3 regions of the Paenibacillus gansuensis genome follow, and region 3 is predicted to be linked to each of the others. Evidence: riboswitches for the same ligand, from Rfam matches in the RefSeq annotation. Region 3 holds a riboswitch; each other region holds the start of a gene.
What was found. A riboswitch is a leader RNA that binds a small molecule or an ion and turns the genes downstream of it on or off. The one in region 3 is predicted to bind cyclic di-GMP.
Positions count from the first base shown of each region.

Region 1: another riboswitch for cyclic di-GMP. It lies ahead of ACFSUF_RS24450 (IPT/TIG domain-containing protein); the one in region 3 lies ahead of ACFSUF_RS17010 (S-layer homology domain-containing protein).
Region 2: another riboswitch for cyclic di-GMP. It lies ahead of ACFSUF_RS16225 (anti-repressor SinI family protein); the one in region 3 lies ahead of ACFSUF_RS17010 (S-layer homology domain-containing protein).

Region 1 covers NZ_JBHUME010000019.1:349,747-353,027, forward strand. Annotated here, with positions in the region: gene fliD (flagellar filament capping protein FliD) at 1-348, shown strand, start outside; gene fliS (flagellar export chaperone FliS) at 372-776, shown strand; gene ACFSUF_RS24445 (hypothetical protein) at 769-1,104, shown strand; cyclic di-GMP riboswitch class I at 1,129-1,206, shown strand; gene ACFSUF_RS24450 (IPT/TIG domain-containing protein) at 1,285-3,281, shown strand, end outside.
Region 2 covers NZ_JBHUME010000009.1:223,015-226,295, reverse strand. Annotated here, with positions in the region: gene ACFSUF_RS16235 (metallophosphoesterase) at 1-689, opposite strand, end outside; gene ACFSUF_RS16230 (helix-turn-helix domain-containing protein) at 686-1,033, opposite strand; cyclic di-GMP riboswitch class I at 1,372-1,456, shown strand; gene ACFSUF_RS16225 (anti-repressor SinI family protein) at 1,494-1,637, shown strand; gene ACFSUF_RS16220 (GNAT family N-acetyltransferase) at 1,634-2,452, shown strand; gene ACFSUF_RS16215 (lipid II:glycine glycyltransferase FemX) at 2,607-3,281, shown strand, end outside.
Region 3 covers NZ_JBHUME010000010.1:94,082-97,362, reverse strand. Annotated here, with positions in the region: gene ACFSUF_RS17010 (S-layer homology domain-containing protein) at 1-2,194, opposite strand, end outside; cyclic di-GMP riboswitch class I at 2,279-2,372, opposite strand; gene ACFSUF_RS17005 (RsiV family protein) at 2,640-3,263, shown strand.

The DNA.
Region 1 (3,281 bases), on a different contig from region 3:
ATTGAGACCGATCCTGATAAGGTAATGTCCTTCTTTACGGGAAAAGGGGCAACTCATGACGAAACAGGTTTGTTTGAAAGAATGAAAGATAATCTTCAGGAAACTCTTAACGCGTTCGCTTCCAAGGTCGGCACATCGGCATACTCTTCTTCAACAACACAGCCGTATAATACGGAAAGCATGATGGGCAGGGAAATAAAAAAACTATTAACTCAAATTTCGGAGAAAAGCAGCAAGCTAACAACGTTAGAGAACAACTATTATAAAAAATTTAACGCTATGGAACAAGCTATGAATAAATACCAAGCTCAGTCGGCATCCTTAATGAATTCCTTTGGTGGTCAATAGAGCTTAAAAAGAGGGAGGCTCTTATGCTACAACATCAAAAAATTACAAACAAGTATTTGGAGAATGCCGCTTTAACAGCGACTCCTGCTCAGCTGCTGATAATGTTATATGATGGAGCGATTCGCTTTTGCAGGTCTGGACTTGAGGCGATTGAAAACAATGATTATGAGCAGACGAATATTAATTTGTGCAAGGCTCAAGCTATCATCAATGAATTTATTTCTTCTTTGGATTCTAGTCATGGAGTGTCGGACGGGTTGCACAAGCTGTACGAGTATATGAATTATTTGCTCATCCAAGGAAATATAAAAAAGGTTAAGTCCCCAATTGAAGAAGTGCTGGGCTATCTGATAGAGCTAAAAGAAACGTGGATTGAAGCAAGCAAATTGATTATCTCCGGCAAGTCTCAGGCGATGACTCATGCCTAAATCATTGTCAGAATTAGAGGAGCATACCCAGCAATGGATTGGACAGATTGAATTGCTGTCTGTTGAAGAGATGGTTCAGTATGTTGACAAACGGGAAGAACTGATTCAACAGATACTAAATTCAGACCAGATTGAGATTAATGCAGAGCACTTTAGGGATAGAATTGTAAATCTGCTCCTAAACGATCATGTTATCTTGAACAAAATGCAGCAGCTTAAAGAAGAATCGCTTCATAATTTCAACATGGCCGCAATGGCTCGAAAACAAAAAAATAGATATGAAGAGAATTTTATTTCAGATAGTATCTTTTTCGACCAAAAAAAATAGATTAATAATATTCTATAATTATCCAAATGAATATGGCAAACTTACAGTGATGTAAGGACGCAAAGCCATGGGTCTAAAGTTTAGATTCGCCAGGTTGCTTTTTGTTCCAATCAGAGCAATAGCAACCAGCTGTTGCTTCTTTTTGCATGTTGAACTGGTTTACCAAGAAGGAGGAGAACTATGAAATCTTTGAATAAAATAGTATGCATCGTCATGTCGCTTATGTTCTTGTTTTCGTCTTTGTGCTACGTAACTCCAGCATCTGCAGCTACAGATTATGTTTCAGTGGACAGGTCTGTAAATCCTGCAACTATTACAACAGACAAAGAGGCTGAAGTTACCTTGGATATTAAGGGTACGCCACCTGTTAATGTAATTGTGCCGAACGACGTTATTGTAATCATCGATCGTTCGGGCAGTATGACAGGTCAGAAAATGACAGATGCAATAAGCTCAGCTAAGCAATTTGTTGATATGATGGATCTGACGAAACATAGAGTCGGCGTTGTAGATTTTAGTTCCGATGCCCAGGGACTGCCTCTTACTACGGACTCGGTTCAGGTAAAGAATTATATTAGTAATCTTAATGCAGGCGGAGCCACCGCTACTGGAGATTCCATCCTAAAAGCTATGGAGATGCTTGAGAGCAGAAGGCCAGAGGCACAACCTGTTATTGTGCTTATGACGGATGGAGATGCGACTGTGCCTACAGGAACCGCTTACCAGTACGCTAAGGAAAAGGCAAATTTAGCCAAAGAAGAAGGAATTGTATTTTACACTATCGCATTGTTGAATACAACAGACAACCCGGATACAAGCGGACCTAATATTTTGTTAAAAGAAATGGCTACCACTTCAAGTCACCATCACTTTGTACTTGGGTCAACCGGACTTGCCGAAATTTATGCGGCGATTGTTAAAGAGATAGGCATTGCTAGCGCATACAATGTGGTTGTGTCTGATATCGTTTCCCCTGAATTTGAAATTGTCCCCGATTCCTATAAGGATAATATCCCTCAACCTGTGGTGAATGGAAACACGTTGACATGGAGTTTCTTGGAGTTAAAGAATAATACCCTTACCTTTACATACAAAATCAGACCTAAAGACCTTAACAAGACAGGTACTTTCTACACATCTGATTATAATTCGAAGGCTACCTATTTAGATTATGCGGGTGCTGCAAGAACGAAATTAATCCCTCAGAAATATTTAAAAGTTAATTTTCCCGCACCTACAATTACATCTGTTCAACCAAACAGCGGGCATCCAGACGGCGGAAACGAAATTACGATAATCGGTTCAAATTTCCGTAATGGAGCAACTATCACTATTGGGACTAAACAGGCTTTAAATATTCAATGGATAAGTGCAATTGAGTTGAAAGCTGTTGTGCCTCCAGGCGTACAAGGTACGAGTGAATTAACGGTTAAAAACCCTGACGGGCAGACAGCGTTTAGCACTTATCAGTATAAGGCCGAACCCATTATCACACTAATTGATCCTGCGAATGGTCCGCTTGCTGGTGGAAATATCGTAACGATTACGGGAAGATATTTCATGTCCGGCATTAAGGTGACTATCGGCGGGAAACCGGCGGCCATGAATTATTATCATGGATCTACCCTTATGAAGGTAGTTGTTCCGGAAGGCGAAACATCCGGGGCGAAGGATGTTACATTAACGAATCCAGATGGAACCACTGTGACTGTTCAACAGGGGTACACTTACAATGAACCAGTACTGCCTAAGTTGGAAATCACTTCGATTACACCCAATACTGGACTAGTTAGTGGAGGAGAATTTGTAATTATAGACGGCAATCTATTTACCTCTTCCTCCAAGGTTTATTTTGGGGCTAATTTAGCGAATATGGTCACATATTATTCCCCGCAAAGAATTAAAGTAGCAGCTCCTAAGGCAACTCAACCAGGGCCGGTGGATGTAAAAGTTGAAAACTCGGACGGCTCCAGTGCTGTTGCTCCTGCTGGATACAGCTATGATCCTCTGCCTGCGGCGCCAGCTCCCAAGATTACGGTGATAACACCGAATACCGGGGTAATCAGTGGAGGAACCGATGTGTTAATTGATGGCAGCGGATTGTCTTCTCAATCGAAAGTGTTTTTCGGAAATGTTGAGGGCAAATTAACGACTTATTTCTCAGGTTCAAGAATTAA
Region 2 (3,281 bases), on a different contig from region 3:
GGCACCCGCACCTGACCGCCGTGGCTGTGTCCCGAAAGCTGCAGATCCACAGGAAAGCGGAGCGCTTCGTCCGCCAGATCGGGCTCATGCGCCAGGAGGATCGTGAACAGATCTCCTGTGGAAGCCGGCAGCGCACGCTCCAGGTCCGCGCTGCCCTTCAGCACATCGTCCACGCCCGCGATCCGCAGGCGTGAACCGTTCCGCTCTATGGTACCGGAACGGTTTATCAACATGGAAAAGCCGCCCTCCGCCATCACCTCGGCCACATGACGGCTGCCTGCAGTGTAGTCATGGTTCCCCAGCACGGCCCATTTGCCCAGAGGCGCCTTCAGGCGTGACAAAATGCGGGAACAGCCGGACGCCTCCTCGCCGATATAAGTGTCGTACATATCGCCCGTAAAGCACACCAGATCCGGGTCCAAATTCTGAATCCGGGACACCAGCTTTTCCAGGCGATCCAGCCCATAATGAAAATCCAGATGAACATCGCTGAACTGAACGATCCGCAGACCGTTGAATTCGGAGGGCAGGCGGGGAAAGGTCAGCGTCAGCTCTTTCACCTGCAGCAATCGCGGCTCCAGATAACGGGAGTAACCGAAGCCGGCGAAAGGGGAGGCCAGCAGGCTCCCTGCCAACAGGCCGCCCAGCTTGATAAATCTGCGCCGGGTCAGCTGCGGTGAGGGCTTCACTTCTGGTTCGCCCGCCATTTGTTAAATTCAAGAAACTCGCGGAACTGTTCCTTGCTGACTCCGGAGTTCATGGCCTCCCGTACGAGCTCGGCCCATTGCTGGTCCAAAGCGGTGTCGTTCCCCGTCTGGCCGGAAGCGGCATCTGCCGGATGGTTCTGCAGAATATCATCCACCGAAACATGCAGAGCCTCCGAGATCTTCTCTAGAAATTGAATGGATGGGTTAGACTGGATATCCCGTTCCATATTGCTTAAATATGATTTTGCTACACCGGCACGTTCTGCTAGTTCAGATAAGGAGAGTTTCCGTTCCTGTCGCAAGGCTCTGATGCGATGTCCTATCATTCTGATCGGTCCTTTGTAATAGAATAGAATTGCTGTACGTACATGTTACCTCCTATTATACCTCTAAAACGAACGATTGTTTCATATAAAGAATAAAAATTCCGAAATTAGTCGAAATGATCTAGGTAACATTCCGCCGTTCTGTCGATTTATAGGTTTATATACGTACTTTAATGAATAATTTAACAGTTTTTTGGAATTTACATCTATTTTTTTCCTTATTTCACAAGGGATCGAGACCAAATAACCATTTTGCAAAATAATTACATTTTAGGACATTACATTTTGACATACTTTTTAGCCGAGCCTTAGTATGATAGTTGTATAACGGACGTTGAATCGGCAAAAGGCAAACCTCGCTGAAAAGCAGGGGCGCAAAGTCACAGGTCTAAAGCATCGTGCTATGACAGCTGGACTGCCTGGTATCACGGTTTCGAATTGGATTGGGAGGAAAGTTTGGATGATGAGCGCCAATCAGGGTTGGATCGAAGAAGAATTGGATCAAGAGTGGGTAGACTTACTGAGCATGGCACGGCAGCTGGGCATCACGCCGGATGAGGTAAAGCTGTTTATTGCGGGGGCCGCCCCGGTACAAACTCCATGATCTCGCGATCCAAACTATCTTTCCCATCGGGTGCCGGGCATCAGAACGGAGACTGGCAGCTGCTCCCGTTGAAGACCAGGGATTTTCAAATCATTTCTGTTTGGACGCGGGAATGGATGGATCCGTTGAACCCGCACGTTTATGAATTAACGAAGTTTTCCTGTCCGGGATATACGGACTATATCAAGATGCAGCAATCATCCCTTGTTCCGGAGACCATTCTTCTGGCGTTGTATGCAGGGAATGACATCGCAGCTTTTGCAGAGTACTCGCTGGATGAGGAGAAGCTGTTTGTAAATAACTTTGCTGTCGATGCCCGGTTCCGTAACCGGGGGGCAGGCAGGGCGATGCTGGACGCGCTGGAGCACATAGCGCAGGACCAGGGGCGGCCGGCGGTAGAACTGGATTGTTTTGTATGGAACGACGCCGTTTTGCACATGTATTTGAAAAGGGGATACTTAGTCACATCAACTTCTTACTGGCTTACCGGTCCTAATCCTGCGGCCGCCTTCCTGCCGTCTGAAGCATGTGCTGTGTATGAATCCGCTTCGTCGGAAGACTGCCATAACCGCTACGGGTTCTCCACCCTGCGTCTTAAAGTGAACGGTGCGGACCAAGCGGTATTTCGGCTTCATGAACGGTATTTTCGAATCGTTTCGGGAGACAATCCGTTGTCGCCCGGGTTGCTGCGGGCGCTGTACTCTATAGACCCCGGAAGAGAACTGTTCGTTATTTCGAAACAACCTGAGCTTGCCGGAAATCCCTCATTTCAGCTAGTCAGCGCAAGTGTACGAATGAGGCTAAGCCTAAGTTAAAATACACGTCCATTCTTACATTGACATGTTCTTTATAAAGAACTAAAATGCAAGTAACACATGGCTGCTCTCTTTTTTTGCCAATCATGTTCTTTTTAAAGAACGGCACAGTTTAACCTGAATGAACAATGATCCTTTGTAAAGGTGGATAACCATGAAAGATTACGCAGTGTACGGAGTTTCCCAAGCTGAAGCCTGGCATGAGGTGCTGTCGAAAGTGAACGGCGCAGATATCTACTTCACGCCGGAGTACGGACGCTTGGCGGAAAACAACGGGGAGGGAACATCCCGTCTGTTCGTATACCGGGAGGGGGACGCGGTCGTGTGCTATCCGTTCCTCATGAGAAGCCTGCGAGAGTTGGGGCTGGCTTCCATCCGTCAAGAAGGCAGGGAATTATTCGATATCATTTCCCCATACGGTTACGGGGGGCCGATCGCCAATGTGGAACACACCGGGGAGACGGAGCCGTTCTTCGGAAGGTTCGCGGAAGTGTTTGAAGCCTTCTGCGGAGAGAACGGCATCATCGCCGAGTTTGTCCGGTTCCATCCGCTGTTGAACAACTACAGGAATTATCCGTCCGTGAAGCCGGAATATATCCGTAATACCGTCCACATCGATCTAACCGGCCCCGGCACGGACGTATTGGACAGCCTGACAGCGGGCTGCAGAAACCGCGTGCGCTACGCGCAGAAACACGGCGTAACGGTGACCCGCGAACAGCCGCCGGGGCTGGATGTGTTTCTGAATCTGTACTATGCCACCATGGACAAAAACAAGGCAAACGCCTATTACTATTTTTCCGAAGGCTACTTCAGCAATATGCTCGAT
Region 3 (3,281 bases):
ATGCAACCTTGCTGTTAGCAGACTCCAAACTAATCTCATCAACCACAGCTGTCACTTTATAGTACCTTCTAGTGTTAGGAAGATTGGTCGTGTCAAGATAACTAGTGCCTGTAATTTTAGCTTTCTTATTTTCCTGATCTAGTACAGGCGTATAGATACCATTTTCTGCATTGCTGTAATAGATGTAGTAATAATCTGCATCAAGAACTTCATTCCATGTAACATTAATATCCGTATCGGTTACAGTTTGTGCCTTCACATTCAGTGGTGCGCTTAAACTTAATCCGCTGCTGATAGATTTCAGTTCCCATTTATTTTCGGCCGCATTCCACAAAGCTACTAATGTTAAGTTATCTCCGAATAACAGGGTCATCTGATCACCATTAGCCAGAGGTTTAGCATTCGCAGGCAGTTGGGCAGATAAATCAGTTACGGTATAGTTATTAATTTTATAGCTAATTTTCTCCAAACCGTCATAGTATACATGTCCGTAGACAACATCATTTACGGACTCGGATCCTAACAGAGGAACATCATACAGTGCATAATAATCCTCATTTTCTAGACTTGCTACATACTCAGTAGATGGAATAGAGCCGGCATTAATAGAGAATTCCCCAATAGGGCCATAGGCTTCCGAATAAGTAGTCTCGTAAACACTCTCACTCACTGGATCAATAAGATAAATCTCAAGTGGGTTGTAGTCTACTTCCCCGGAAATATACGAGTAAGCTTTATCACCGACAATGAAAATCCCTTCTGCCTCGGGAAGATCAGGCAGCTCTTCGTCCGGATTCGGGTTTGGAGTCGGATTCGGATTTGGATTCGCAGGCTGTTGAGGCACACTTGTTCCCGGTTTATCCGGATTTTTCACTACAACAGTTCCATTAATCGTGATCGTTACCGAGACGTTGCCCAACTCATAAGCCTCAACCTTCAGTTCAATGGTTGTACCGTTAACATTTACAAGAACAAACTTGATTGTACCAGTTCCCTTAATTGAAACGGCTGCATTTAATACAACTTTCAGCAATGTGGCGCTATCCTTAACAGATACAGCACTTTCCCCCGCACCAGATGCAAGCTCAAGGTCGCCGATTACGGTTTTTTCAAGCACTTCTACTGTCACCTTTGTTACTACAGTTACTTTAGTGAACTGTCCTTGCAGCTGGACATTTTGCCCAACGGTCTTATTTCTAAGTTCGACATTCACAAAGCCTTTGTTTTGCTCCTTGCTGTCGGATTCCAATTTAACAGCAGATCTTACAATCGTATTCTGGATTACAGTGCTGCCTTTAGCAAACAATCTAACTTTTCCTGCAACCTTATCTACAATCGTGACATTTAAGGTGGAATTGTTAACGACAATGCTGTTTTCACCGCCGCCGGCTACGATCGTTCTGCCTTTAACCGTTACATTATCGAGGTATACTTCACCTTGGCCGATCCCTGCAGTTAGGTTCAGATCACCTTCAATGACAGTATTTTTTAATGTAATGCCCGCTTTAGTAATGGTAACATTCCCTTGGATCGTTTTTGCAGTTTCCGGTCCGACATTCCCTGGTGTAGAGATTCGTGTGCCGACAGCTTTATCTAACATAACTACTGCTTCTGCCCGTGTGATAGGTTGGTTTGGCCTAATGGTTTGATCGGAATATCCGTTCATGTAACCTGCCGCTTTGACTGCTTGTAATGCAGGTTTGCTCCAATTAGGTATTTTGTCTGCATCTTTGAATCCGTACAAAGCGCCTTCTGCTTTCAACGTATCCAATTTCATCAGATCGCTGATCATCTTGGCCGCTTCTTGCCTAGTTACAATGGACTCGGGTTTAAATGCGCCGTCCTGACTTCCTGATAAATATCCCGCTGCTTTTGCTTTAGCAACTTCGGCATAATACCACCGTTTCGGGGAAACATCCTTGAAATTATCTTCGGACTTTTCGGTAAATCCATACGCCCGGTTTATTAAGGCTGCCATCTCCGCACGGGTTACCTTGCTGTCTGGCCTAACCTTCTTGCTTGCATCTACGGAAATCAATCCTTGGTCCAACCAACGGGTTAACGAATCTTTCGCCCAATTTGGTTTTACATCGGATGCGCTTTGCCCATAAACAATCCCTACATTTGAAATTACTAGAGATAGAATGAGGAACAAAGTAAAAACTGCTTTCTTGCTGCTTTTTCTCCAGACCATGGTGGTCCTCCTTTTGTCGCTCCCTTATGCATAAAAAAAGACATCACACCAAAGGTGGATGCCGAATGAGCACCTACAATACACCCTGGCAACCTGGCAATCCTGGTCCTATCAAAGATAGAACTTTAGACCCACGGCTTTGCGTCCCTGCCTTTCAGCAGGTTTGCCTTTTTCGTATGTATAAGGAAAATAATAGATTTAATTCCTCCAAAATATAACATAGAATGATATAATAAACAAGGAAAAAAGTCTCATATTTAGACATGATTCGATGGATTTCTTGTATTTTTATGACTTTAAGCGCAGATTACAGTACCTACTTTTCAATAGAAATATACATGCAATAATACCTACTAATACAAAAATCCCGGGAAAAACCAGGACTGGCACCACTACCAAACCGGCGGCATAGGCTACGATAACCCCCGCGAAAGGAACCCGGACCATGCCCAATTATGAATTTCCCGTGCAAACGGAAACACGTACGCTGCAGGCGCCTGGCGGCGTGTATCATTATCCTGCCTTAACCGGCTTGAAGAGTACATCCGTCCAAGTGCAGATCAACAATCAGATCCGGCAGCTCGCCCAGCAGCTGCTCCGATATCAGCAGCAATACTTATCCGGCTCCAATCCGGAGTCGATCGGCAACTATGAAATTAAGACAAACGAGCGCGCCATTTTCAGTCATATACTCAGCAGCTACGCCTACTCCTCGCCGATGGCTCACGGCAATACGTTGGCTAAATCGCAGACGTTTAACGTGCGGACCGGACGGAAGTACAGCCTTGGCGACCTGTTCAAGCCCGGCTCCGCTTACACTGCCAAACTTTCCGCGATCGTATCCGCACAAATCAAGCAAAGAGACATTCAGCTGCTCGGGAACTTCCCCGGAGTAGCCCCTGACCAAGACTACTATTTAGCTGACAAATCTCTTGTCGTATACTACCAACTCTATGCTATTACGCCTTACTACTACGGGCTGCCGATGTTCCCTATCTCCGTATATGACCTGCAGAACGAAGCTGCAGAGGGCGGTCCGCTGGACATCCTTTCCCAGCAACTGGCTTAAGCTGGCTGGCCGCAGCAA